Regions from separate parts of the Lacrimispora sanguinis genome, predicted to be linked through region 1. Evidence: a T-box and tRNA genes for the amino acid it is inferred to sense, from the RefSeq annotation. Region 1 holds a T-box; the other regions hold tRNA genes.

Region 1 (8,107 bases):
GCGACTTAAACCGTAGGAGAGGACGCGTTTTAGGAATGAATTCCAACCACAGCGGAAAGCAGGTCATCGAGGCGGATGTGCCTATGTCCGAACTGTTCGGCTATAATACGGATCTTCGCTCCATGACCGGAGGCATCGGAACCTATGAATATGAATTCAGCCGCTATGAGCTGGCTCCTGGAGATGTGCAGAAGAGAGAAGTGGAAGAAAGAGCATCTAAGATTGACAGGATTGAAGTTTAAATATGATATAAAGTGATAAAAACCCCATTGCAAGCCTGATTGTAAGGCTCTGCAATGGGTTTTTTGTTATTACTGGATAAGGTTCAGGACTTAATTTGCTCGACGATTTCCTTATAATGGGCCAGTGAACGATCATACATAACCCAGCAGAAGAGGAATCCGGAATAATTGCGCTTTTTTCTGATCTGTGATAAACTGATACCAACTGGCAGGAGGTATGAGAATAGTGGAAGACAGAAAAAATGCATGGAAGGCGTTTTCGAGAGTTGGAATCGGATATGGAGCATTCCTTCTTGTAACGCTTGTTATACAGCTTGAAGTAGGAGTCATTACTCTTTTACTATCCCGTTTTGGAATGAAAATAACCTTTGGAAACTGGTACATGGTGATCGTTTCCCTGTTGAATTACCTTGTGGGAGGAATCGTTGCCTACCTGATTATAAAGGATATGCCTGTTTTATGCAGGCCCAGGGCAGGAAAAGCCGGGGCAGGAATGCTGATTACCGGATTCCTGGTCTGTATGAGCGCCCTGTTTTTTGGAAACCTTATGGGCATGAGCCTTATGAATATTGTAAGTGCGCTGCTTGGAAAACCCATGGTCAACCCGGTAGAGGAAGTGATGAAAGGCTTAAGCACCTGGTCGATCTTTGTCACCATGGTGGTAATGGCCCCAATTTGCGAAGAAATCCTGTTCCGAAAGATCCTGATCGACCGGATCCGGCTTTATGGAGATAAAGCGGCTATCCTGGTATCCAGCGTTGTCTTTGGTTTAAGTCACGGTAATTTCTATCAGTTCTTTTATGCCTTTGGAATTGGCCTGGTGTTAGCCTATATTTATATTCAGACGGGAAAGCTTCGCTATACCATCATTTTTCATATGATTATTAATTTTCTCGGCTCCGTTGTGGCCCTTCATATAGCAGACAATCCGCTCCTTACCGTTGCCTACTCCATCTTTATGCTTGGGGCGGTTATTGTCGGAACCTTTTTGTTTTTTATGAATCAAAAAAAGTTAATGTTTCATCCTGGATTTATGGAAACCTGGGGCAAAGGGGCATTTAAAGTACTCTTTTTAAATATTGGAATGATCTTGTTTTTTATTGTTTCGGCTGTGACCTTTGTCATTTCTGCAGGCTAAAGAAAAAGAAAGACGATATACGGTTGACACAATTCGTCAATTATGTTACATTTGTAGTTAGCAAAAATACTGTGATAAGGAATAGTAAGCTGTCTGAATCAAACAGAGAGCCGGCGGGTGGTGGAAGCCGGTTGGGGATGGCAGCCGAACTGGCCTTTGAGTAGCGTGCTGAAGGAAGCTCTGCTTTCTGTGTAGGCATTGCCGGTATCCCGACCGTTAAAGCGGGCGGATATGTTTTTTCATATCCAGTGAGAGCATACAAAACTGTATGAAATAGAGTGGTACCACGCGGTAGATCCTGCGTCTCTATGGCCGAATAAGCGGTCTGAGGCGCATTTTTTTATGCGCTCTTACGGACATTACTTTATCTGCAGGCATTTGATACAGGGAAAGAACCCTGACGTAAAAGGAGGAAATTTGTTATGGCAGCGTCATACAACCACAGCGCCATTGAAAAAAAATGGCGGGAAAATTGGGCAAAGAACCCCATCAATGTTGATGATGGAAAGAAGGAGAAATATTACTGTCTGGATATGTTCCCATATCCTTCAGGAAGCGGTCTTCATGTAGGCCATTGGAGAGGTTATGTAATTTCTGATGTTTGGAGCAGGTATCAGATTTTAAAGGGACATTATGTGATCCACCCTATGGGCTGGGATGCATTTGGTCTTCCGGCAGAGAATTACGCCATCAAGATGGGAGTCCATCCGGCGAAATCCACGGCAGAAAACGTGGCGAACATTAAGCGTCAGATCAATGAGATCGCGGCTGTTTATGATTGGGATATGGAGGTCAACACCACGGATCCCGGATTCTACAAATGGACCCAGTGGATTTTTGTTCAGATGTTTAAAAAAGGCCTGGCTTATGAGAAGGAATTCCCTATCAACTGGTGCCCATCCTGTAAGACAGGACTTGCAAACGAAGAAGTGGTAAACGGCTGCTGCGAGCGCTGCGGAACCGGAGTTACAAAGAAGAACTTAAGACAGTGGATGTTAAAAATTACCGCTTACGCTGACCGTCTGTTAAATGATTTGGATAAGCTTGACTGGCCGGATAAGGTCAAGAAGATGCAGTCCGAATGGATCGGAAAATCTTATGGAGCTGAGGTTGATTTTAAGGTAGACGGAAAAGAGGAGAACATCACAGTTTATACTACCAGACCTGATACCTTATACGGAGCCACCTTTATGGTGCTAGCGCCGGAACACGCTCTTGCCGCAGGCCTTGCTACTCCGGAAAATAAAGAAGCGGTTGAGAAGTATATTTACGACGCCTCCATGAAGTCAAACGTGGACCGTCTTCAGGATAAAGAAAAGACCGGCGTATTTACCGGCAGCTACGCAGTAAATCCCTTAAGCGGCGCCAAGGTACCTATCTGGCTTTCCGATTATGTGCTTGCTGACTACGGTACCGGTGCCATCATGTGCGTGCCTGCCCATGATGACAGAGATTTTGAGTTTGCTAAGAAGTTTAATATCCCCATTGTCCAGGTTATCTCAAAGGACGGCGAAGAAATCGAAAACATGACCGAAGCTTATACCGATGCCAGCGGAACCATGATCAATTCCGGTGAGTGGAACGGAATGGAGTCCTCTGTCCTTAAAAAAGAAGCTCCGGCAATTATCGAGGAGCGGGGCCTTGGTAAGAAAACCGTAAACTTTAAGCTGCGTGACTGGGTATTCTCCAGACAGCGTTACTGGGGAGAACCCATTCCGATCATCCATTGTCCACACTGCGGCAACGTTCCAGTTCCGGAAGACCAGCTTCCTCTCACCCTTCCGGAGGTAGAAAGCTACCAGCCTACCGGTACGGGAGAATCTCCGCTGGCAGATATTGAGGAATGGGTAAATACCACATGTCCGGTATGCGGCGCTCCCGCTAAGAGAGAGACCAATACCATGCCTCAGTGGGCCGGTTCCTCCTGGTATTTCCTTCGCTACGTAGACAGTCACAACGATAATGAACTGGTATCCAAGGAGAAGGCGAAAAAGTACCTTCCGGTGGATATGTATATCGGCGGTGTGGAACATGCCGTACTTCACCTTTTGTATTCCCGTTTTTACACCAAGTTCTTAAATGACATCGGTGTAGTGGACTTTGATGAACCATTTACTAAGTTGTTTAATCAGGGTATGATCAATGGAAAGAATGGAATCAAGATGAGTAAGTCAAAGGGAAATGTGGTATCTCCCGATGAGTTGGTGCGTGACTATGGCTGTGATGCTCTCCGTATGTATGAACTTTTCGTAGGGCCGCCGGAGTTAGATGCAGAGTGGGATGACAGAGGAATCGAAGGCGTCAGCCGTTTCTTGCACCGTTTCTGGAATCTGGTAGCGGAAAGCAGCGATAAGAATGTGGAAGCCACCAGAGAAATGCTTCGCCTGCGCAACAAGCTGATTTTTGATATTGAACAGCGTTTCAATCAGTTTAATTTAAATACAGTAATTTCCGGATTCATGGAATATAACAATAAGTTGATTGACCTGGCCAAGAAGAACGGAGGCATTGACAAAGAGACTTTGAAAGCCTTTGTGATTTTACTTGCTCCTTTTGCTCCCCATATCGGTGAGGAGCTGTGGCAGCAGCTTGGCGGCGAGAGTTCAGTATTCCACGCTCAGTGGCCAGAATGTGATGAAGAGGCCATGAAGGATGACGAGATCGAAGTTGCAGTCCAGGTAAACGGAAAGACCAGAGCAGTGGTAAAGCTTCCTGTAGATGTATCAAAGGAAGACGCCATTGAAGCGGGTAAGGCGTTGATCCCTGATAAGATAACCGGAACCATTGTTAAGGAAATCTATGTTCCTGGAAGAATTGTAAATATCGTGTGCAAATAAAACTGTCAAAACTTATAAATAAGCTGAAAACCTTGATTTTATAAGGACTGAACCTGTTATAACTTGTTATATCTTATTATGCTTTATTACCCACTTGGTGTAGGAATGGTGTAATGGAGTAAAGAAATTGGTGTAAAATCTAATAAAGAAGTTGAACAAATAAGCTTTAAAATAAGGGCATTATAGGCTATAGAAATATGGCTTATAGTGTCCTTATTTAGCGTTCAAATAATGCAAACGTTCATTTGATGTAAAAACATAAAAGAAAGGATAGCAACGCCACTATTGATATAATGTATGACAAGCTGGCATGTGTAAAGCAGGACTTCAGGGGAATGTATTTACTATTTCATGGATAGAGGGTCATTCTTATTCCTGTTGAGGCTTTTGATTCTAAGATAAAAGGATAGAAACAGGTATCTGGCCAAATGACAAAATAGGAGAATCAATATAATGTCAAATGGTACATAAAGGGGTAGAAGACATCTCTAATAATGTGCCCGCTATTATAGGTTTTGAAAATATTATATGGCTATCGAATGTTTTTGATTGAGATACTTAAATTTTAAACGTTGTTGTTATGAACGAGTAAGATTAGCATATAATTAAATTAATAAGATCATTTGAGGATAGCCATGGTCATACATGTTGTCCAGCCCGGTGAAACCATCTATTCAATATCAGAGTATTACGAAATCCCTGTTGACAGGTTAATATTGGAAAACGGAATTACAAACCCTGAAAATTTAGCAATAGGCCAAACGATTGTAATTGTTCAACCCGAAACACTTTATACTGTCCAGGAAGGTGATACTTTGGAGAGTATCGCGGAGCAGCATGGGACTACGCCAATGGAATTATTAAGAAACAATCCCTATCTCTCTGACATGGAATTTATATACGCCGGTGAAACATTAGTTATAAGCTATCAGACAAATAGAACAAGAGCAATTGCCACTATGGGTTATACTTTTTCATATATAGACAGATCTGTTTTAATAAAAACACTTCCTTTTTTAACTTACCTGACTATATTCAATTATAGGACTACAAGTGAAGGTGAAATTATCTCAAGTGCCGATGATACAGAAATTATACAGCTGGCTAAAGCATATGGTGTTGCACCCATGATGTTTATTTCCACTATGACAGAAGAGGGGATCGTCAGTCGTGAAGTGACTTATAATATTATAAATAACCCTACTGTGCAGGATCGCTTTATAAATAACGCTCTTTACATACTAAGATCGAAAGGTTTTTATGGTATAAATATTTATGCAGAAAACATAACCAATGACAACATAGACAGCATTGCAGAATATTTGAAAAGAGCCTCTTCGATATTTCATTCAGAAGGTTATAAGGTGCTGATTACCATAACACCGGCTACGAATGTAGATATCCCCGGCGTCAATTTTGAAAAATTAGACTATTCAAAATTATCTGAATTTGTAGATGGAATTATATTTTCTTCTTATGACTGGGCAAGGTCTTACAGCTATCCAAGTGCGATTTTTCCGGTTAATATCTTACGAGAATTGATGGATTATGTGGTTAGTATAATTCCCTCCGAAAAAATTTTTCTAGGGGTCACTGCTCTAGGTTATGATTGGTCACTTCCATATGTCCCTGGTGCCACAGAAGCTATTATAATATCTAATGATAGAGCCGTGCAAATTGCAGCAGAAAACGATATACCAATTCAATTTAATGAAGCAGCACAGTCATCCTACTTCTATTATATGGATGTCGATGGGATTTTGCATGTCGTATGGTTTAAAGATGCAAGAAGTTTTGACGCAAGAGCAGAGCTGGTAGAGGAATATAACCTGCAAGGTTTATCTATTTGGACTATCATGAGATTCATCACCCAGTTATGGCTTATTATCAATACTAAGTATTACATAGAGAGGATTATGGGCATTGACTAAGAATTACCTGGGGTGATATGGTTGAGACGAAAGAACTTTTCTTATGAGGTAAACATTGTGGATAAAGCAACATTAATTGAAATTGACAGAACGATAAAAGAAAGATTACAAGCCACTCATGTAGCATATTGTAAATATCGTGTGCAAATAAAACTGTTAAATAAAACAATTTTAAAATAAGGACATTTTAGGCTGTAGAAATATGGCTTATAGTGTCCTTATTTAGCGTAAAATAATGTATGTAAAAATACCCACCCATGCATAATGAAATGCTATTTATATTTTAGGGAGACAAATAATATCATTTAAATGTAAGCGATGATGTGGTAAAATGGAAATAATCGTGGAGTGATTTGGATTGTATATATTTCTTCCGAGGAGGAGTATGAATGAGAATTTATATGATGATGTAAAACTTAAATAATAACAGTTGAAAGGATGTTTTCATGTAGAATGGTAATAAGAAGAGCAGTCGATGAAGATGTAAAGGCGATTATGAAAATTTATGAATATGCCCGTAAGTTCATGATAGAAAGTGGAAATCCAACACAATGGAGTCCCGCCTATCCAAATGTGGATGTAGTGGAAAGAGACATTGTAAACGGGAACTGTTATGTTTGTACTGAAAAAGAGACTATGGTTGGTACTTTTGCATTTATCATTGGGGAAGAACCTACATACCATACGATTGAACAGGGAAACTGGCATTGTGATATGCCCTATGGTACCATTCACAGACTGGCTGGGAGTGGACAGGTAAAAGGGGTATCGAAAGCTTGCTTTGATTTTTGTAAAAGCAAAACAGACTATCTTAGAATAGATACTCATGCAGACAATGTACCTATGCAAGCAGTTGTTTTAAAAAATGGTTTTAAAAAATGTGGAATTATCCATGTGGCGAATGGTGATCCAAGGATTGCTTTTGATTATTTATCATTAAATTGAAAAATAATCAAAATCAATATTTAGGAGGTCTAAATGAAGTCAGACAAAAACTGGGATTGGAAAAACAGCATGCCATTGATGCTTTGTACTATCATTGCAGTAGTCGGATTTATAATTGCTGTTTTGATTTTTGCAAACGTTATTGCTGACCGTCCAATGATGGGAAATTTTAGCGGTAGTATATCGAATGGCTATACATATCCTGAACTTATGGGAATTGATGATTTGAAGCAATATATGGGAATATTTCCAACTTATGAGGAAAGCGACAGCGAAAGTTATGGCAATACCTATGATAACATGAATGATGAACTTCGCTCCGATTTGCAAAATAGTATTTTGAATGGAGATTGGCCAGGGTTTCCTTATGTTCAAATTAACGACCGACTATATTTTAGTAAGCAAGCAGTCGATGATTGGTTTGCTGAACAGAGTAAACAACAACTTCGCGTAAAATAAGCAGATTTATTTTGTAAAGTTAAATGAAATCTAATTTTCAGGAGGTATAGAAATGGAGATCCGCCCTCAGACAGTTATTAAAATGACAGTTGTAAAAAAGAATAATTATTGCCCCATCTTTGAAGAAGGTGATGAGATCATAATTAAAAAGCACTGCTTTGATATGAGTTTCAATAAATTGGAAAAGTACTGTTATGCTACCCTGGCTGATATATATCCCAAATGTAACAATTTAAGAAAGCAGCCGGTAGGATCAAAGGATACATTTACCTGCCGCGACAATGGAATTATTGAGATTGAATTAGAAAGGCTGGATGATGAGCCGTATGACTTCGAAAGAAGGGGTTAGAAAAACTGGAAAGAGAGTTACCTTATGACAGAATACATGAATGAGCCAATTAATTATGAGTTTACTGTACAGGATATTATTGATGAATATAAAAGTTGTGGAGACATCAGAAAGGTTGCAGGAATATATTGTTTGGAGAAAAAGTCGGTTAAGTCGATTTTAAAGAAGGAAGGAGTTTTATAATAAATCATGATTACACAATACAA
Region 2 (8,107 bases), 850 kb from region 1:
AATACAAAAAGGCTGCATCTGGTATTCCTTACAATTGAATTATATCCCTGAGGAGGAACTATTGTACTGTGCTATCTCCGATATCACATGTATGAAAAAATTCCAGGAACACTTACGGATTCGTGAAGAACAATACCGGCTGGCAAGCCGGCATTCCGGCTGTCTTGTAAGTATCTATGATATTCCTTCAAGAACCATTTCCCCCTCACCTGAATTTTCCAGAACGTTTCCCTTTCCTCATACTCTGCCGCTCTCCCCCGAATTCCTTATTGAAAACGGCATTGTACACAAGGAAAGTGTTACTGACTTTCTGGACTTTTATGATGACATGGAGAAGGGGATACCCGAGGGCAAATGCATCACACGCTTAAAAACTGGTTCCGGGGATTATCATTGGTTCTCATCCCAATACTCGCTGGTGTGCACTGAGAAGCAAAAGCCTCTCAGGGGAATCATATCCTACCAGGATATTACAGACCAGTATGAAAAAGAGCTGGCTTATCAAAAATGGATGGAGTACATGCGGGAACAGAAAAGGGACTGTATCGGCTATTATGAATATAATTTAAAATTTGACTTATTCGAAGAAATCATTGGAGAAATGACCCAGACTATGCCGGAATATGTTACCAATTCTTTTTCCAGCATTATGACCTACATAGCAGAAAATCACATTTTTGAAGAAGACCGGGAAATGTTTCTAAAATTCTTCAATAAAAACCAATTACTCTATCACTACTATAGGGGGAACCGGTCCTTACGGCTGGAGCACCGGCGTATACGGCCCGATGGCAGCGTCTACTGGGGGCTTGGCATGGTACAGATTGTTTCTGATCCCTATACCGATACGATCAAGGCATTTATCCTCATTAAGGATATTGACGAATCCAAGCGGGAGGCCCTGAATTTACAGGAGCTTTCCAAACAGGATTCCTTAACCGGACTGTTAAACAGGGCAACTGCCATACATGCAATACGCAATACATTAAAAAACAGCCAGGGGCACCACATCCTTATTATGCTGGATATTGACCGTTTCAAGCAGCTGAATGATAATTACGGCCATCAGTTTGGGGATAAGGCCCTCCACCGCGCCGCCTCAAGACTTAAATCCGCATTAAGGCGCGATGACATCTTTGGCCGGCTGGGAGGCGATGAGTTCATCATATTATTAAAAGATGTGGCTTACAGCATGGACTTGTACGCACGTCTGGAAAATTTATGCAGTCTCATAGGCAGTGCTCTGGAACCGGAAGCCCATATTTCAGGCAGCCTGGGAACAGCCGCCTATCCGGAAGATGGAACTGCATTTGAGGAATTATATGAAAAGGCCGACATTGCTCTTTATCACGCAAAGAAGCATGGCCGCAGCCAATATGCAGTTTATGAACCCGGCATGAGTATGGCAAATTTATAAAATGTTTTATCCGATAACACAAAAAAGTCCTGTGGAGTTTTCCACAGGACTTTTTTGCATCTCTATGCAGAAGAAGGGACTTGAACCCTCAAGGTATTGCTACCACACGGACCTGAACCGTGCGCGTCTGCCAATTCCGCCACTTCTGCTTTCTAATTGTGCAAATTGGTAAATCAATTCGCACAATTATAGTACTATACTTTTGGGAATTAATCAAGTACTTTTTTTCTTTTTTTAAATTTTTTAGCAGAATAACAAAGCCTGTTAATATTCCCTGGTTTTTATAACTGTTTCCGCATCCGACTGATCATACACCTTTTCTTCTGTTATAATCCGAAGAGGCATTTCCTTTCCTGCTATCATATCCCGGATCGCCTTCATAAGCGAAGGACCTAAAAGCGGACTGCATTCCACCGCACAGTTCAACTTGCCGTCTATCATTGCCTGAAACGCTTCTTTCGTCGCATCCACAGAGACAATCGTTATGTCTTTCCCCGGTTTCAATCCATGGGCCTCCAATGCTTTAATTGCTCCAAGGGCCATATCGTCGTTGTGGGAATAGATAATATCCACATCCCAGGTGTGACTATTTATGTATTCCTCGACAACCTGTTTTCCTCCCTCATAAGTGAAATCACCATAATCCGTGTATACAATTTGGTACTGGGGATTCTCCTCCAATATTTCATAGAAACCTTTCTTTCTCTCCTCTGTAGGTGTAGCACCTTCACTTCCCTGAAGCTCCAAAATGCGGACAACCCCCTGCTCTGGTTTTACATGTTCTTTCAGCCAGCGCATGGCCCTGCGTCCTTCCTCTAAAAAATCAGCTCCAATATAAGTGGTTGTCAAATCGTCTCCCGCTTCTATTCTCCGGTCGGACATTACTACAGGAATATTAGCTTCCTTTGCCTCTTTTAAGACCTCATCCCATCCGGCTTCAACAACAGGGGAAACTACGATTACATCCACCTTCTCCTTAATAAACCTCCGGATCGCTTCAATCTGCTTTTTTTGAGACTGATCTGCACTGTCAAAAAGAAGCTCCATGTTAAACTCCCTGGCTGCCTCCTGAATCGAGCGAGTATTGGCTAGCCGCCACTGGCTCTCCTGCCCCACCTGGGAATATCCTACGGTAATTCTCCTGCCATCGTCGATACTTTCTCTGTCAAGAGCCGCCAAATACTCACCTGCATTCTGGGGATAGATTGTATGGCTTCTTAAAATTACTTGTTTGGGTACACCGCTTTCCTTCCTCAATATGTTAATCGCATATTGTACCGCTTCTTTACCACCCGTGGGGCAGGAAATTGTTGCCGCCAGCTTTCCTTTTCTGACCAAATCCACTCCTTCATTTTCTCCTGTAAAGCCGTCGCATCCGATGACTTTTATCTTCTCAGCCAGATTCCTGTCCTTTAAGGCCTCGTATGCTCCAAAGGCCACGGAATCATTGTTGGCAAATATTAGAGAAACACCTTTCAGTTCCTCCTTCATGGCATAAACCGCATCATAGGCCGGATCCTTCATGTCATTTTTTAAATCACAGACAGTCTTTTCTATGTCAGGATAATCTCTGATCACAGAATCAAAACCCTCGCTTCGCTCCTCGCTCTGAAGAGAGCCGGCTGTTGCACGAAGCTCCAGTATCTTTCCCTTTCCGTTTCCAAGCAGCTGGGCCGCGCATTCTCCGCCCTGCTTCCCGATCAGATTATTGTCCGGACCGATAAACAGGTTGTAATCAAAGCCCTCCACGCTCCGGTCCATAACAATCACAGGAACTCCCTCCTGATATACGTCTCTTACCTTCTTTGTCAGACGGCTGGAATCACAGGGAGAAATAATCAGCAGATCAATGCCAAAATCCAGAAGCCGGTCAACATCCTTTTCCTGCTTCTCTACGTTTGAGGTAGCGTCTGCCGTAACGATCCTGATATTGGGATACTTTCCCGCCTCCTCCTGGATCTCATTGATCAGGGCTACTCTCCATGCTTCCCTCATATTTGCCTGGGAAACACCGATCACATATTCCACATCGCTTTTATAAACCGTCTGGGTAATCGCCCCGTTATAAATACGGTATCCCAAAAAGACAAATACCGATATCAGTAATACCAATAGTAATTTCGTTCTTTTTTCCATTTTATCCTTTTTCAAGATCATTCTGAACTTCTTTCGGAATTCGTATAACAATACGCGTCCCCTGCCCCTCTTTGCTTTCCACCAATACCTGGAACTGCTCTCCGTACCGGATGCGCAGCCGCTCCTTAATATAAAACAAACCAAAGCTCCTGTTTCTGCCGGCTTCACCCGGTTCATTTAACAATCTGGATAACTCCCAAACCTTTTCTTCTTCCATGCCCTTTCCGTCATCCCAAACTTCCAGGCTCACCCAATCATCTTCCACCCGTCCGGTGATCTTCAAATGCCCGTCTCCATTCTTCATCTTTACCCCATGGTAAATGGAGTTTTCCACCAACGGCTGAAGGATCATCTTTGGAAGAACCACCTTCATACAGTCTTCCTCTGCCTGAATTTCATACTGTACCTTAGGACCGTAACGGATTTTCTGTATGTAGAGATAATTGGAGATATACCGGATTTCCTCTTCTATGGTAATATAGTCTTTGCCCTTGCTTAAGCTGATGCGAAAAACATTGGTGAGAGCATCCACAAGATGAACGATGTCATAAGCGGAATGTTCTCTCGCCATCCAGCCTATGGTGTCCAGAGTATTGTATAAAAAATGCGGTTTAAATTGTTCCTGAACTGCCTTAAGCTGCGCTTTCCGCTTGTTTTCCTGTTCCTTATAAACCTCTTCCATCAATTCTTGTATTCGCTCCAGCATCTGATTAAACCGGCGCCCAAGCTCGCTGACCTCATCTAAATAATCGCCCTCAAACCGAACGGATAAGTTGCCTTTTTCCGTCTCCTTCATTAAGTTGCGGAGCCTGACAATGGGCTTTGTGACCGTCTCCGATATTTTTACCGCTACAATAAATACCGTGAGAATTGTTAATATCAAAACCCAGCCAAACATGATCAGCATGGTATTGATTCCGCCCATGATTTCCCGGTAAGACGAGACACTGACGGTTTTCCAGCCGGTATAGGCGGATTTCTGATAGCTGATCTGATACTTCTCCCCATTGGTAACCGCGGTCACAGGCTCTTCTTCATTCCACAGCCATTCCGGCCGGATGCGGTAGACGATTTTATTGGTTGGCGCATATACTAAGTGATTCTGCTCATCAAGGACGAATACAAATCCATTTTCACCGATATTCGCATCCTGAATTGCGGAGGATATAATTTCATGCTTTACATCAAACAGCAATACGCCCACCCGCTCCCCTGTCTCCGGGTCTATAACAGCTTTCATTACTGAAAATACATCATCAACGCTGTAGGCCGCCTCCGTAACAATATTCCTTCCGGTAACATTGCTGATGATCTGCATTTCCCCTGGAGATGCCGCTGCTTTTTCATACCAGACCTCTTTTGCAAACGGGTCCCGGGAGATTCTTGACATCCCGGTCCCCACATACATATCATGCTCCGTAGCAAAAAAAATGCCCGCTATTTCATCGTGAGTTTCCGCTACCACCTCAAAGCTGTTTTTCAGTGCTGCCTCATATTCCTTCCAGCGGCTGTCTTCTGCGGATGGGATTCTGCCAAGATGCATTGGCTCAATAATCTGGATCAGCATATTCGCAGTCTTTTCAATGCTGCTTATATAGATATCTGTTGTATGCTGCACTTGTCCCACCAGCAGAGACGTATGCTGGGTCACATTGCGCTCCGCCTCTCTGGTTGAGCTGATAATCCCCAATATCCCGACAAAGCAAAAAGGAATGAGCGCAATAAAAATATGAGAATTGATCATTTTATCACGAATTTTCATATCCATGAATCGTTTCTTCCAATATTTCATTGCTCTCACTCCTATTTTCATATCATATCGCCTGCTTCATTCAGTATACCGAAGTTAACAGACTCTTACAACTATTATGCTTTATTATTCGTTCTTCCCCTTTGATTTTTCAGCGCGGATCGCAATGATTCTCTGTATTACAATAAAGAAACACAGAAGCGCCGCAATGGTAACTTTCGTCCACCAGGTATTTAAATTCTGATAGGTAACGATTGTCTGAATGATTCCCTCTATCATAACTCCGACTACCGTACCCGCCACAGTGCCTACGCCCCCGGTTAGCAGAGTACCGCCGATCACAGCGGATGAAAGTGCATCCAGTTCCAGGCCCAGATTTTGGAGGCCGAATCCGGCCAGAGTATAAAAACTGAACACGATTCCTCCGAGAGCGGCACAAAAGCCGCTGATTCCGTATGCCGCAATTTTCGTTCTTGCAACATTTAATCCCATGAGGCTAGCGGACGTTTCACCGCCACCAAGCGCATACAAACACCTGCCAAATTTCGTATATCTCAGGGTATAGACGGCAGCCGCAAAAACAATCAAAAGGATAAATACATAGTAATAAATTTTCCCGTTCCACGCTTTCGCTTCTCCCAGGCGAACTGCCACTTTTCCAAGTGCCATGGTTTTAAAAAACGGATCACTGATGGGAATGGAGCGTTCACTGATCACAACGCATAGCCCCCGCATCAAAAACTGGCCTGCCAAAGTCACAATAAACGGCTGAAGCTTAAAATAATGAATCAAGGTACCCTGGGTACAGCCTACGATGATTCCTACAAGAAGCATCAGAAGAATTACTAGGAATGCCGGGACCCCCCGTTCCAAAAGGAATGCAGAACTTACGCCGGTAAAAGCTATGGTAGAGGCGATGGAGATATCGATCCCTCCACTTATCAGCACAAAGGTTGCTCCGATCGCCGCTATCATTAAATATGCATTGTCATTAAAGAGGTTTAAAAAGGTTGATAGCGATAAGAAATTATTGTACTTTACAGAACCAAACAAAAACATCAGGATAAACAGCACAACGGTGATAACCAGTGAAATATTATTGATATGAACTTTTTTTCTTTTTTCTGTCTGTTCCATCAGCTGCCAACCACCTTTCTGTTTATCATTTTGCGCTTAATGACCAGATCCTTAAACTGTTTTGACTGCGACAAACAGATGATGATAATCAGCAATGCCTTTAGCACACGGATATAGGCGGCCGGAACTCCCAGCGCCAGTACAGTTGTTGTGATGCTCTGTACGATCAATGCACCTATGACGCTGGCTGGAATGGAAAAACGCCCGCCCATTAAGTTTGTTCCTCCAATTGCAACGGCAAGAATGGCATCCATTTCAATCCCCAGCCCTGCATTGTTGCAGTCCGCACCTTTGATCCCGGCACTTTCAATCAAGCCTGCCACCGCAGCAAATGCTCCTGAAAGTGTATAGATTGCTAACAGCATCCGGTCAACCTTAATGCCCACATACTTTGAGGCGGTTGGATTACAGCCAACTGATTCCAAAAACAGGCCAAATGCTGTTCTTCCCGTAAACAGCACGAGAAAGCCAACCAGGAAAAGTACAATAAACAGGGGAAATGGGAGTCCGCAAATATAACCTCCATTAATAAAATAATAGGTTTCCGAAGTAATCGTAACGATCTTCCCCCTGGTGATCAGCTGTGCGATCCCCCTGCCGGCAACCATTAAAATCATGGTAGCTACAATTGGCTGAATCTTTATTTTGGCCACTAAAAAGCCATTCCAGATGCCGCTGACAGTTCCTGCAAGGATTGCAAGAATAATCGCTGCGGCAACACTCCCATTGAATGACGGAAAAATATTTCCGTTTACGATGCTGCAGGCAATGGCTCCGCTGATCGCCATGATAGAGCCTACGGAAATATCGGTACCGCCTGTTGCCAGTATCATGGTCATGCCGCCAGCCAGTATCATGAGCTTACTCCCATTTCTCACGATGTCAATAATACGTCCGTATAAATGCCCATCCACGATGGAGAGTGTAAAAAATTCTCCCTTGCTGACAATACCATTAAAGAGCAGAATTATGATAAAAATTATGAGGGGGCGGAAATACTGTTTTTCTGACAAACGATTCCAGGTTTCTCTCATGATGCTTCACCTCCTGCCATAATCCGCATAATTGCTTCTTCTGATATCTCTTTTCCGTTTAACTCTCCTACCTGCTTCATATCCCGAAGCACAATCATCCTGGTGCAGCATCGGAGCATTTCATCAATCTCCGATGATATAAAGAGTACCGCCATCCCTCTTCCTGCAAGATCCATGACGATTTTCTGGATCTCTGCCTTTGTTCCGATATCGATTCCCCTGGTTGGTTCATCAAGCATCAGAAACTCCGGATCCGTGGCAAGCCATCTGGCAAGAATTACCTTTTGCTGGTTTCCTCCGCTTAAATTCTTGATTAACTGCTCTGTACCCGGTGTTTTAATCTGCAGCTTTTCAATATACTCCTTTGCCAGTTCCTCCGCTTCTTTCCTGGAAATCTTATGGAAGATCCCCCGTTTTACCTGAAGGGCAAGTATGATATTTTCCCAGATGGAAAGCTCACCGATAATTCCCTCTGTCTTCCGGTTTTCCGGGCAGAAAGCGATTCCATTTCGGATTGCGTCTAAGGGAGAATGTAAATGAGCCATCTCATTTTTCACCTTTACTTCGCCTTCGCTGATGGGATCTATTCCAAACAAAACCTTTGCTGTCTCCGAACGACCGGAGCCTAAGAGA
Region 3 (8,107 bases), 320 kb from region 1:
TAGTGTTATAATGAACAGGTTACTATCATAAAGCGGTAGGGAGATATATGTCGAAATCGTTATACATTGCAGAAAAACCAAGTGTAGCCCAAGAGTTTGCCAATGCTTTAAAGGCGAACGGAAGGCGCAGGGATGGATATATAGAATCGGATCAGGTGATCATTACCTGGTGCGTAGGGCATCTGGTAACGATGAGCTATCCGGAAAGCTATGATCCCAAATTTAAGCGGTGGAGTCTATCCACCCTTCCTTTTCTTCCCAAGGAATTTAAGTACGAGGTGATTCCAAACGCTGAAAAACAATTTAAAATTGTTAGCAGTCTGCTAAACCGTCCTGATGTGGATACCATTTATGTATGCACGGACTCCGGGCGGGAAGGAGAGTACATATACCGCCTGGTGGCGCAAATGGCAGGAGTGAGGGACAAGAAGCAGAAACGTGTGTGGATTGATTCCCAGACAGAGGATGAGATTTTAAGAGGTATACGGGAAGCAAAGGATGAATCCGAATACGATAATCTTTCAGCCTCAGCCTATTTAAGGGCAAAAGAAGATTATCTCATGGGAATTAATTTTTCCCGATTGCTTACACTAAGATATGGCCAGCATATTTCCAATTACTTAAAAAGCGGGAAGAATACGGTAATATCCGTCGGCCGGGTCATGACCTGTGTCATGGGAATGGTGGTGCGGAGAGAGCGAGAGGTCAGGGATTTTGTTAAAACTCCGTTTTACCGTGTAATCGGAACCTTTTCCAGAGAGGATGCGGCGAACCCCGAATTGTCGGGTATGGATTTTGATGGGGAGTGGAGAAGCGCTCCTGGGTCCAAGTACTTTGAATCCCCGTTCCTTTATAAGGAAAACGGCTTTAAGGAACGAAAGTATGCAGAAGAGCTGATAAACACCCTGTCATTCATGGATCCCATGGAAGGAACCGTTGCTTCCATCGAAAAGAAAAAGGAAACAAAGAACCCTCCATTGCTTTACAATCTGGCTGAGCTTCAGAATGACTGCTCTAAGATGTTTAAGATCAGTCCTGATGAGACCCTAAAGCAGGTTCAAGAGCTTTATGAAAAGAAACTGGTCACTTACCCAAGAACCGATGCCAGAGTATTATCCACGGCGGTTGCAAAGGAGATCCATAAGAACATAGCCGGACTTAAGGGCTTTGAACCTTTGGCAGAAGCAGCGGCAGAGGTTATGGAGAAGGGCTCTTTTAAGACAATTGAAAAAACCAGGTACGTCAATGATAAGCAGATCACGGACCATTATGCCATCATACCCACCGGTCAGGGACTTGGCGCGTTGAGGGGACTGTCTCCCCTGACATTGAAGGTTTATGAAGTCATAGCGAGAAGATTTATAAGTGTCTTTTATCCGCCGGCTATTTATCAGAAGTATGCTTTGGAGCTTGTGGCGGATACAGGCCCCGTTTCAGATCCAGCCCCGAATCAGGAGCCGGGAAAGGAACATTTTTATGCTAATTTCCGGGTCATGCTGGAAGCGGGATATTTAAAAGTCGCAGACGTGTCCTGGGGAAAAAAGAAGCAGCAGGATGAAGGAAACGGCGAAGCGCCATCTGAGGACAATGGACAAGAGGAGAACAACCAGGAGTCCTCTCAGAATCAAATGGATAATCCCGCATTCGTTGCCATGCTTGGCACTCTGAAAAAAGGAATGAAGCTTCCTCTTAAAAAGCTGACGATTAAAGAAGGAGAAACCTCCCCTCCCAAGCGCTATACCTCCGGTTCCATGATCTTAGCCATGGAAAACGCCGGACAGCTTATAGAAGATGAAGAGCTCCGCGCCCAGATCAAGGGAAGCGGAATAGGAACCAGTGCTACCCGGGCTGAGATTTTAAAAAAGCTGTGCAATATCAAGTATCTTTCCTTGAACAGCAAGACCCAGGTAATTGTTCCCACTCTATTGGGAGAAATGATTTTCGACGTAGTCAATGCTTCCATCAGACAGCTTCTTAATCCGGAATTGACAGCAAGCTGGGAAAAAGGGCTGACTTATGTGGCCGAGGGGTCCATAACCCCGGAAGAGTATATGCAGAAGCTGGAGAATTTTGTTGCCGGGCGGACCGCAGGAGTTTTGAGACTTAACAATCATTACGATCTGCATGGTGTATTTGATGCTGCGGCAGCTAATTATAATAAACAAAAATAGGAGATTATAAAATGAAAAAAGAAGATATGACAAACCAGGATTTATTTGATACTACCCATACGATAGCAAAATTATTATTTGAGCAGACCACTTATCCATGGGAAATCATCCCGAAAATCAGTGAATTCATTGTTTCTCTGGGAGAGCGTCTTCCAAAGGATGAGTATGTTCACGTAGGAAAAGCAGTGTGGATTCATAAATCCATTAATCTTCCGCCAACAGCTTGTATGGGTGAGCATGTAATCATCTGTAAGGGCGCACAGATCCGTCATTGTGCATTTATTAGAGGCAACGCTATCATTGGAGAAGGTGCTGTAATAGGAAACTCTTCTGAAATTAAGAACTCCATTCTTTTTGATGGCGTACAGGTTCCTCACTATAACTATGTAGGAGATTCCATCTTAGGCTACAAGTCTCATATGGGCGCTTCTTCTCTGGCTTCCAACGTTAAATCCGACAAGTCTTTGGTTACTGTTCATGCAGAAGACGGGGATATTGAGACAGGACTTAAGAAATTCGGTGCGATCATTGGTGATTTCACGGAAGTTGGCTGCGGTGCAGTCTTGAATCCAGGAACCGTAATTGGACCGAAATCCAATATTTATCCTCTTTCCTGCGTTAGAGGTTGTGTGGATGCTAACTCCATCTATAAGAACCAGGGAGAAATCGTAGAGAAAAAAATGATTGAGGAATAAGGAACAGTACAATGGATAAACAACACACTGCGGCGAAGAATGGAACCTTTGGTTCCAGGATCGGGTTTATTCTCGCTTCTGTCGGCTCTGCGGTAGGTATGGGAAACATCTGGATGTTTCCCTACCGCCTGGGCCAGTATGGGGGAGCTGCTTTTTTATTGGTGTATTTTGGCTTTGTGTTTTTGTTTGGTATGGTCGGGCTTTCCGGTGAGTTTGCCTTTGGAAGGCTGACAGGGACAGGACCTATTGGTTCTTACGACTATGCCATGAAGACCAGAGGAAAAAAAGGAGGCGCCTTTATTGGAGCAATTCCTTTGATCGGGTCTTTTGGCATTGCCATTGGCTATGCCATCATCGTAGGCTGGGTTCTTAAGTATTTATTCGGATCCTTAAGCGGCGTGATGATGAATACGGATGCAACGGAATACTTTTCCAGCATGACAGGAAAATTTGGCAGCGTACCCTGGCATTTCCTTGTTGTTGTCATTACTGTGGCAGTGCTTGCAGGTGGTGTTTTAAAGGGGATTGAAAAAGTAAATGCAATCATGATGCCGTCTTTTTTTATCCTGTTTGCGATCATTGCGATCCGGGTCTTTTTTCTTCCAGGTGCTCTGGCAGGCTATGAATACCTGCTGGTTCCCAGATGGGAGTACTTACTGAAGCCGGAAACCTGGGTGATGGCTATGGGACAGGCATTCTTTTCCTTATCCATTACGGGCTCCGGAATGGTTATTTACGGAAGTTATCTGGATAAGAAAGAAGATATACCCAAGGCAGCCGTTACGACTGCATTACTTGACACGGTTGCTGCCCTATTGGCTGGTTTCGCCATCATACCGGCGGTATTTGCTTTCCAGATGGACCCTGCAAGCGGTCCGCCTCTTATGTTCATCACAGTACCAAAGGTCTTTTCCATGATTCCGGCAGGAAGATGGGTGGCAGTGCTGTTTTTCCTTTCTGTGCTGTTTGCAGGAGTCACTTCTCTGGTAAACATGCTTGAGGTGTGCTCAGAGGCTGTACAGACTCACTTGCATTTGTCCCGTAAAAAGGCTATCTTTTTGGTAGGAGCTGCGGTGTTTATTCCGGGACTCTTCATTGAATACGAGCCTTATATGGGATTCTTTATGGATCTGATTACAATATACGTAGTTCCCTTTGGAGCTGTTTTATGCTCTATTATGATTTATTGGGTATTAAAAGATGGAAAGATTATGGAAGAATTAAACAGGGGAAGGAAGAAGCCTTTAGGGGCCGCTTATCTTTTTACTGCCAAATACGTCTATGTTTTCCTTGCTGCGTTAGTGTTCGCACTTAGTATTCTATATAAAGGAATCGGATAAAATAAAGTTAATAAGAAACGCGCTTTGAAGTGGCAGGATATGCCGGATCAAAGCGCGTTTTTTGTGGTTCTTTGTGGTCTGTTATTTTGTACCGAAGATTCTGTCTCCTGCATCTCCAAGACCAGGACAGATATAGGCGTTATCATTTAACTGGCGGTCCAGATGTCCGATATAGATCTGTATGTCAGGATGTGCCTCACGAAGTCTCTTTAAGCCTTCCGGAGCAGCGATAATGGCCATGAATTTGATGTTTCTTCCGCCATGCTGTTTGATGAAATCCACAGCGGCTACTGCGGAACCGCCGGTTGCCAGCATGGGATCTGTCACAACAATGGTTCTCTGCTCGATTGGGCTTGGCAGCTTACAGTAGTATTCGTGAGGCTCATGGGTAACTTCATCCCGGTACAGACCGATGTGGCCTACCTTTGCTGAGGGAACCAAAGCCAGGATTCCGTTGACCATGCCCAGTCCTGCACGAAGGATCGGAACGACAGCCATTTTTTTGCCGGCAATCATAGGAGTCATACAGGTCTCAATGGGAGTTTCCACCTCTACATCCTGTAAGGGGAGATCTCTTAAGGCCTCAAATCCCATCAGCATTGCGATTTCTTCGATGAGGGCACGGAACTCATTGGTGCCTGTCCTCTTATCTCTTAAAATAGAGATCTTGTGCTGAATAAGCGGGTGAGTAAAAACGGTTACATTGTCCATTGAAAAGTCCATAATTGTTTTAAATCCTTTCTTTATTCTCTTAGAGTATCAGGGGTTACCGGTAATATGAGGTTTATGAGAACAACGATTTGCTTTCCTTTAAAAGTTTTTCCATGCAACAGTACCGTTAGTCGTAATGTTCCTCCCAGGGCGAAAATAATTCCACCCTGTGCTAAAGGTACGTTTCCTGGGATCACGGTTCCTTCCGGCCGGATAACTGCGGTGGCAGCGGCCAGAAAAGCGAAGGAGGAACCAGGAAATACAGGAACCTTAAATTTAGTACAGCAGTGGAATATTAAGTTGCCGGCACCTGTGGAAAGTAATGCCAGCGATGGATTGTGACTTGTCAGTATGACTGTGCACGGTTACACCAAAGGCGGTGAACAGATGCTGGATACTGAGCAGATAATCTCGGGTGGTCAGTTTTTCGTTGTTACTCATTTTTCTACCCCAATTCCTTTTATTTTCCGTCCTATTTTAACAGAGAACGAGGTAAAAGGCAACTATTTTTCCTATTTTGTCTCAGGAGTATATTTTATTAGCGCAAAATCACCCAGACTATGGGGTACCGGAATGGAAATAATAATGGTGCCGCGATCTTCATAGCTAAAGGATTCCGGAAAGGCAGGAGTGTGGCCTGAAGATGCTGCCTCCATAGGAAAATCCGCTTTTTGGAACATCTTTGTATAGGTTTCCAGGCTGGTTTGAGCCAAATAAGGGATCAGGGCTTCCGTAAGTTCAGGAGTGGCATCATAGAGCTGACAGTCATCAGAACGGATGTATTCAGCCAGCGCATTGGGGTCCACATAATCCGTGAGGCTTAGATCCTTTGCCAGAGACAGATCAACCGTGTTAGTAAAAAACAAATTAATCGGATGCGCTGCACCATCCCCGGAAAAAAGTCCGGTATATACAACTGTGATGCGCTTCCTGTCTACGGAGTTTACTTTTGCTGTAAGAGAAAGGCTGTCCTTTTCCCCGCTGACAGAATAGGCTTTTAATATCTCAAGGGCATTGCTTTTTAACAGAGCATTGATTTTTTCTTCCATAGCACCATCATCCAATCCGGAGACGGCTGGATACTGAATGGAAACGTTTCCCTCCTTATAGGTGTGGAGGGCAGCAGTGATGCCGGCGGCAGAGGTGTTCGTGCCTGATTCCGTCTGCTGAGCCTGGGTATCCGGGTTTTCGATTTTTACAGGTTCTGATGCTTCTGTGGCAGCGGACATGGTTTCTCCGGATGCAGCGGCGGAGGTGGCTGGTAAGTCTGTTTTAACATAATTTTTTTGCCCGCAGCCGCTTAAAATAAGGGTGCAGCCGATGAAAAGGGCTGGGATAACATTATTTCGTTTCATAGGATTACCTCCCTTTTGTATTGCGGATTTTTCTACAGTATATCACAAATATAGCAGATGTGCCTGTGATTTCCGTCGAATTAAGAAAAATATAGGAAAATTTTAGAAGTCAAGCTGCGAAGAGATGTACAAGACGCAGAATAGAGAAAAGGCTCTGGAAAACTGAACTTTTTCAGCTTTCCAGAGCCTTGCTCCCTGCCAAGGGTGTAGTGCCGGCAGTGGGACTTGAACCCACACGATGTTGCCATCAACGGATTTTGAGTCCGCCTCGTCTGCCATTCCGACATGCCGGCCTTTCTTACAACGCTCATTATTTTATCATAGGATTTTCCATTTGGCAAGTGTTTTTTTGCGATTATTAAATTGAAAATGAGTTAAATATATTGTATGATAGACAAAAGATGTAATTAAGGAGGTGTCTGGACCATGACATGTAAGGAAGCAGAACGTCTGGTCATGCCATACATCAATGATGAATTGACAGATGAAGAGTTAAGTAAATTTCTGGAACATATGGAGTCCTGTCCGGATTGCCGGGAGGAACTGGAAATATACTTTACTGTGGACGTGGGAATCAGGCAGCTGGATTCCGAAACAGGGAATTATAATATAAAAGGAGCGCTGGAGGCAACCATAGAACAGTCCAGACAAAGGCTTCAGGTTATACAGTGCATTAAAATTGCCAGGTATGCGGTGGCTACGATAAGTGTAATGGCACTGTTTCTCACGGTCCTTCTGCAATGCCGGATCTGGTTGCAGTGGGGCTTACTATGATGGGAGAACGTGCACAATGGGTATACCGGGTATACCTTTATGCCCAAAGAGCATGGGCAGGAAAGAGGTAACATGAATAGAAAAAATATAGTTTTAGTAGATGGAAGCAGTATGCTAAGGAACGCTTTTTTTGGACTTCCTTCCAATGGAGCGAGAGGCATTCAAAATCTGATCGTGAAGCTTTTAGAGGCAAAAGAAGCGGACTTTCTGGCTGTGGCCTTTGATTCCAAAACAGAAGGCAGCTGTAAGGAGATGTATAAAAACACAGCGGTGTATGAAGGGCTATTAAAGGAGGAAGAGCGCTTAAGGGAGGCGTTGGTCTCTCTGGATATTCCTGTTTTGGATAAGGAAGGATATGCTTCCGCCGATATTCTGGCTTCACTGGCAAAAAGGTGCCAGGAAGAAGAGAGGGAAATTCTACTTCTGTCTGGGGAACGAAAGCTTTTGCAGGCAGTGGAAGAGCATGTGACCCTTAAGATTCCGGTTGTTAAAGAAGGGGGGCTGGAGTTTAAGTCCTACTCCGTAGAGCTTATACGGGAAGAATTTGGCCTGGAGCCGGAGTCCCTGGCCGGAGTTTTTGCACTGGCCGGTGATTGGGGGATAGGCGAGAAAACCGCCTGTCAGTTAATAAGAGAGTATCACAACGTAGAAAAAATTTATGACCACATAGAAGAAATAGGATCTCAGAGAATCAAAGATGCGCTTACCGGGAATCAGGAAGCGATAAAGCAGAAGGAAGAATTTGCTTCTCTTCGAAGGGATTGCGATATCCACCTGGATTACACGAAAACTATTGAGCAGGCAGAGATTCAGAAAATTATTGATATGGATTTCGTTCCGGCTGTTTTCCCTGGAGAGGATGAGGAACCGTCCTTGGAATCTGGTTTTCATGCCGTAACAGACCTTTCGGAAGCTGAAACCATATTCTTAAAGTGCGGGGAGGGGTGCCGGCTGGGGCTTCAGCTGGTGGTTGAGGACAAGGCTGTGTCAGCCCTGTCACTTTGCCTCAGTGAGACGGAGTGCTACTGCTTCATTTCTGCGGGGGAACTTAGTCCGCAATA

The links. A T-box is a leader RNA that pairs with one kind of tRNA and senses whether it is charged. The one in region 1 lies ahead of leuS (leucine--tRNA ligase), so its partner is inferred to be a tRNA-Leu.
Region 2: it encodes a tRNA-Leu, which carries the amino acid that the T-box ahead of leuS (leucine--tRNA ligase) is inferred to sense. The anticodon was not compared.
Region 3: it encodes a tRNA-Leu, which carries the amino acid that the T-box ahead of leuS (leucine--tRNA ligase) is inferred to sense. The anticodon was not compared.

Annotation. Positions count from the first base shown of each region.
Region 1 covers NZ_CP173277.1:1,057,158-1,065,264, reverse strand. The annotation lists gene ACHZES_RS04980 (translation factor GTPase family protein) at 1-242, shown strand, start outside; gene ACHZES_RS04975 (lysostaphin resistance A-like protein) at 469-1,380, shown strand; T-box leader at 1,443-1,691, shown strand; gene leuS (leucine--tRNA ligase) at 1,803-4,217, shown strand; gene ACHZES_RS04965 (LysM peptidoglycan-binding domain-containing protein) at 4,853-6,148, shown strand; gene ACHZES_RS04960 (hypothetical protein) at 6,206-6,328, shown strand; gene ACHZES_RS04955 (N-acetyltransferase) at 6,602-7,093, shown strand; gene ACHZES_RS04950 (hypothetical protein) at 7,127-7,552, shown strand; gene ACHZES_RS04945 (hypothetical protein) at 7,605-7,901, shown strand; gene ACHZES_RS04940 (hypothetical protein) at 7,926-8,084, shown strand; gene ACHZES_RS04935 (hypothetical protein) at 8,091-8,107, shown strand, end outside.
Region 2 covers NZ_CP173277.1:208,391-216,497, reverse strand. The annotation lists gene ACHZES_RS00995 (diguanylate cyclase domain-containing protein) at 1-1,417, shown strand, start outside; tRNA gene ACHZES_RS00990 (tRNA-Leu) at 1,483-1,566, opposite strand; gene ACHZES_RS00985 (substrate-binding domain-containing protein) at 1,682-3,553, opposite strand; gene ACHZES_RS00980 (sensor histidine kinase) at 3,555-5,345, opposite strand; gene yjfF (galactofuranose ABC transporter, permease protein YjfF) at 5,430-6,440, opposite strand; gene ACHZES_RS00970 (ABC transporter permease) at 6,440-7,474, opposite strand; gene ACHZES_RS00965 (sugar ABC transporter ATP-binding protein) at 7,471-8,107, opposite strand, start outside.
Region 3 covers NZ_CP173277.1:737,397-745,503, reverse strand. The annotation lists gene ACHZES_RS03520 (DNA topoisomerase) at 48-2,171, shown strand; gene ACHZES_RS03515 (UDP-N-acetylglucosamine pyrophosphorylase) at 2,183-2,866, shown strand; gene ACHZES_RS03510 (sodium-dependent transporter) at 2,878-4,206, shown strand; gene upp (uracil phosphoribosyltransferase) at 4,288-4,917, opposite strand; gene ACHZES_RS03500 (hypothetical protein) at 4,993-5,259, shown strand; gene ACHZES_RS03495 (DUF4163 domain-containing protein) at 5,430-6,272, opposite strand; tRNA gene ACHZES_RS03490 (tRNA-Leu) at 6,483-6,565, opposite strand; gene ACHZES_RS03485 (anti-sigma factor) at 6,699-7,046, shown strand; gene polA (DNA polymerase I) at 7,119-8,107, shown strand, end outside.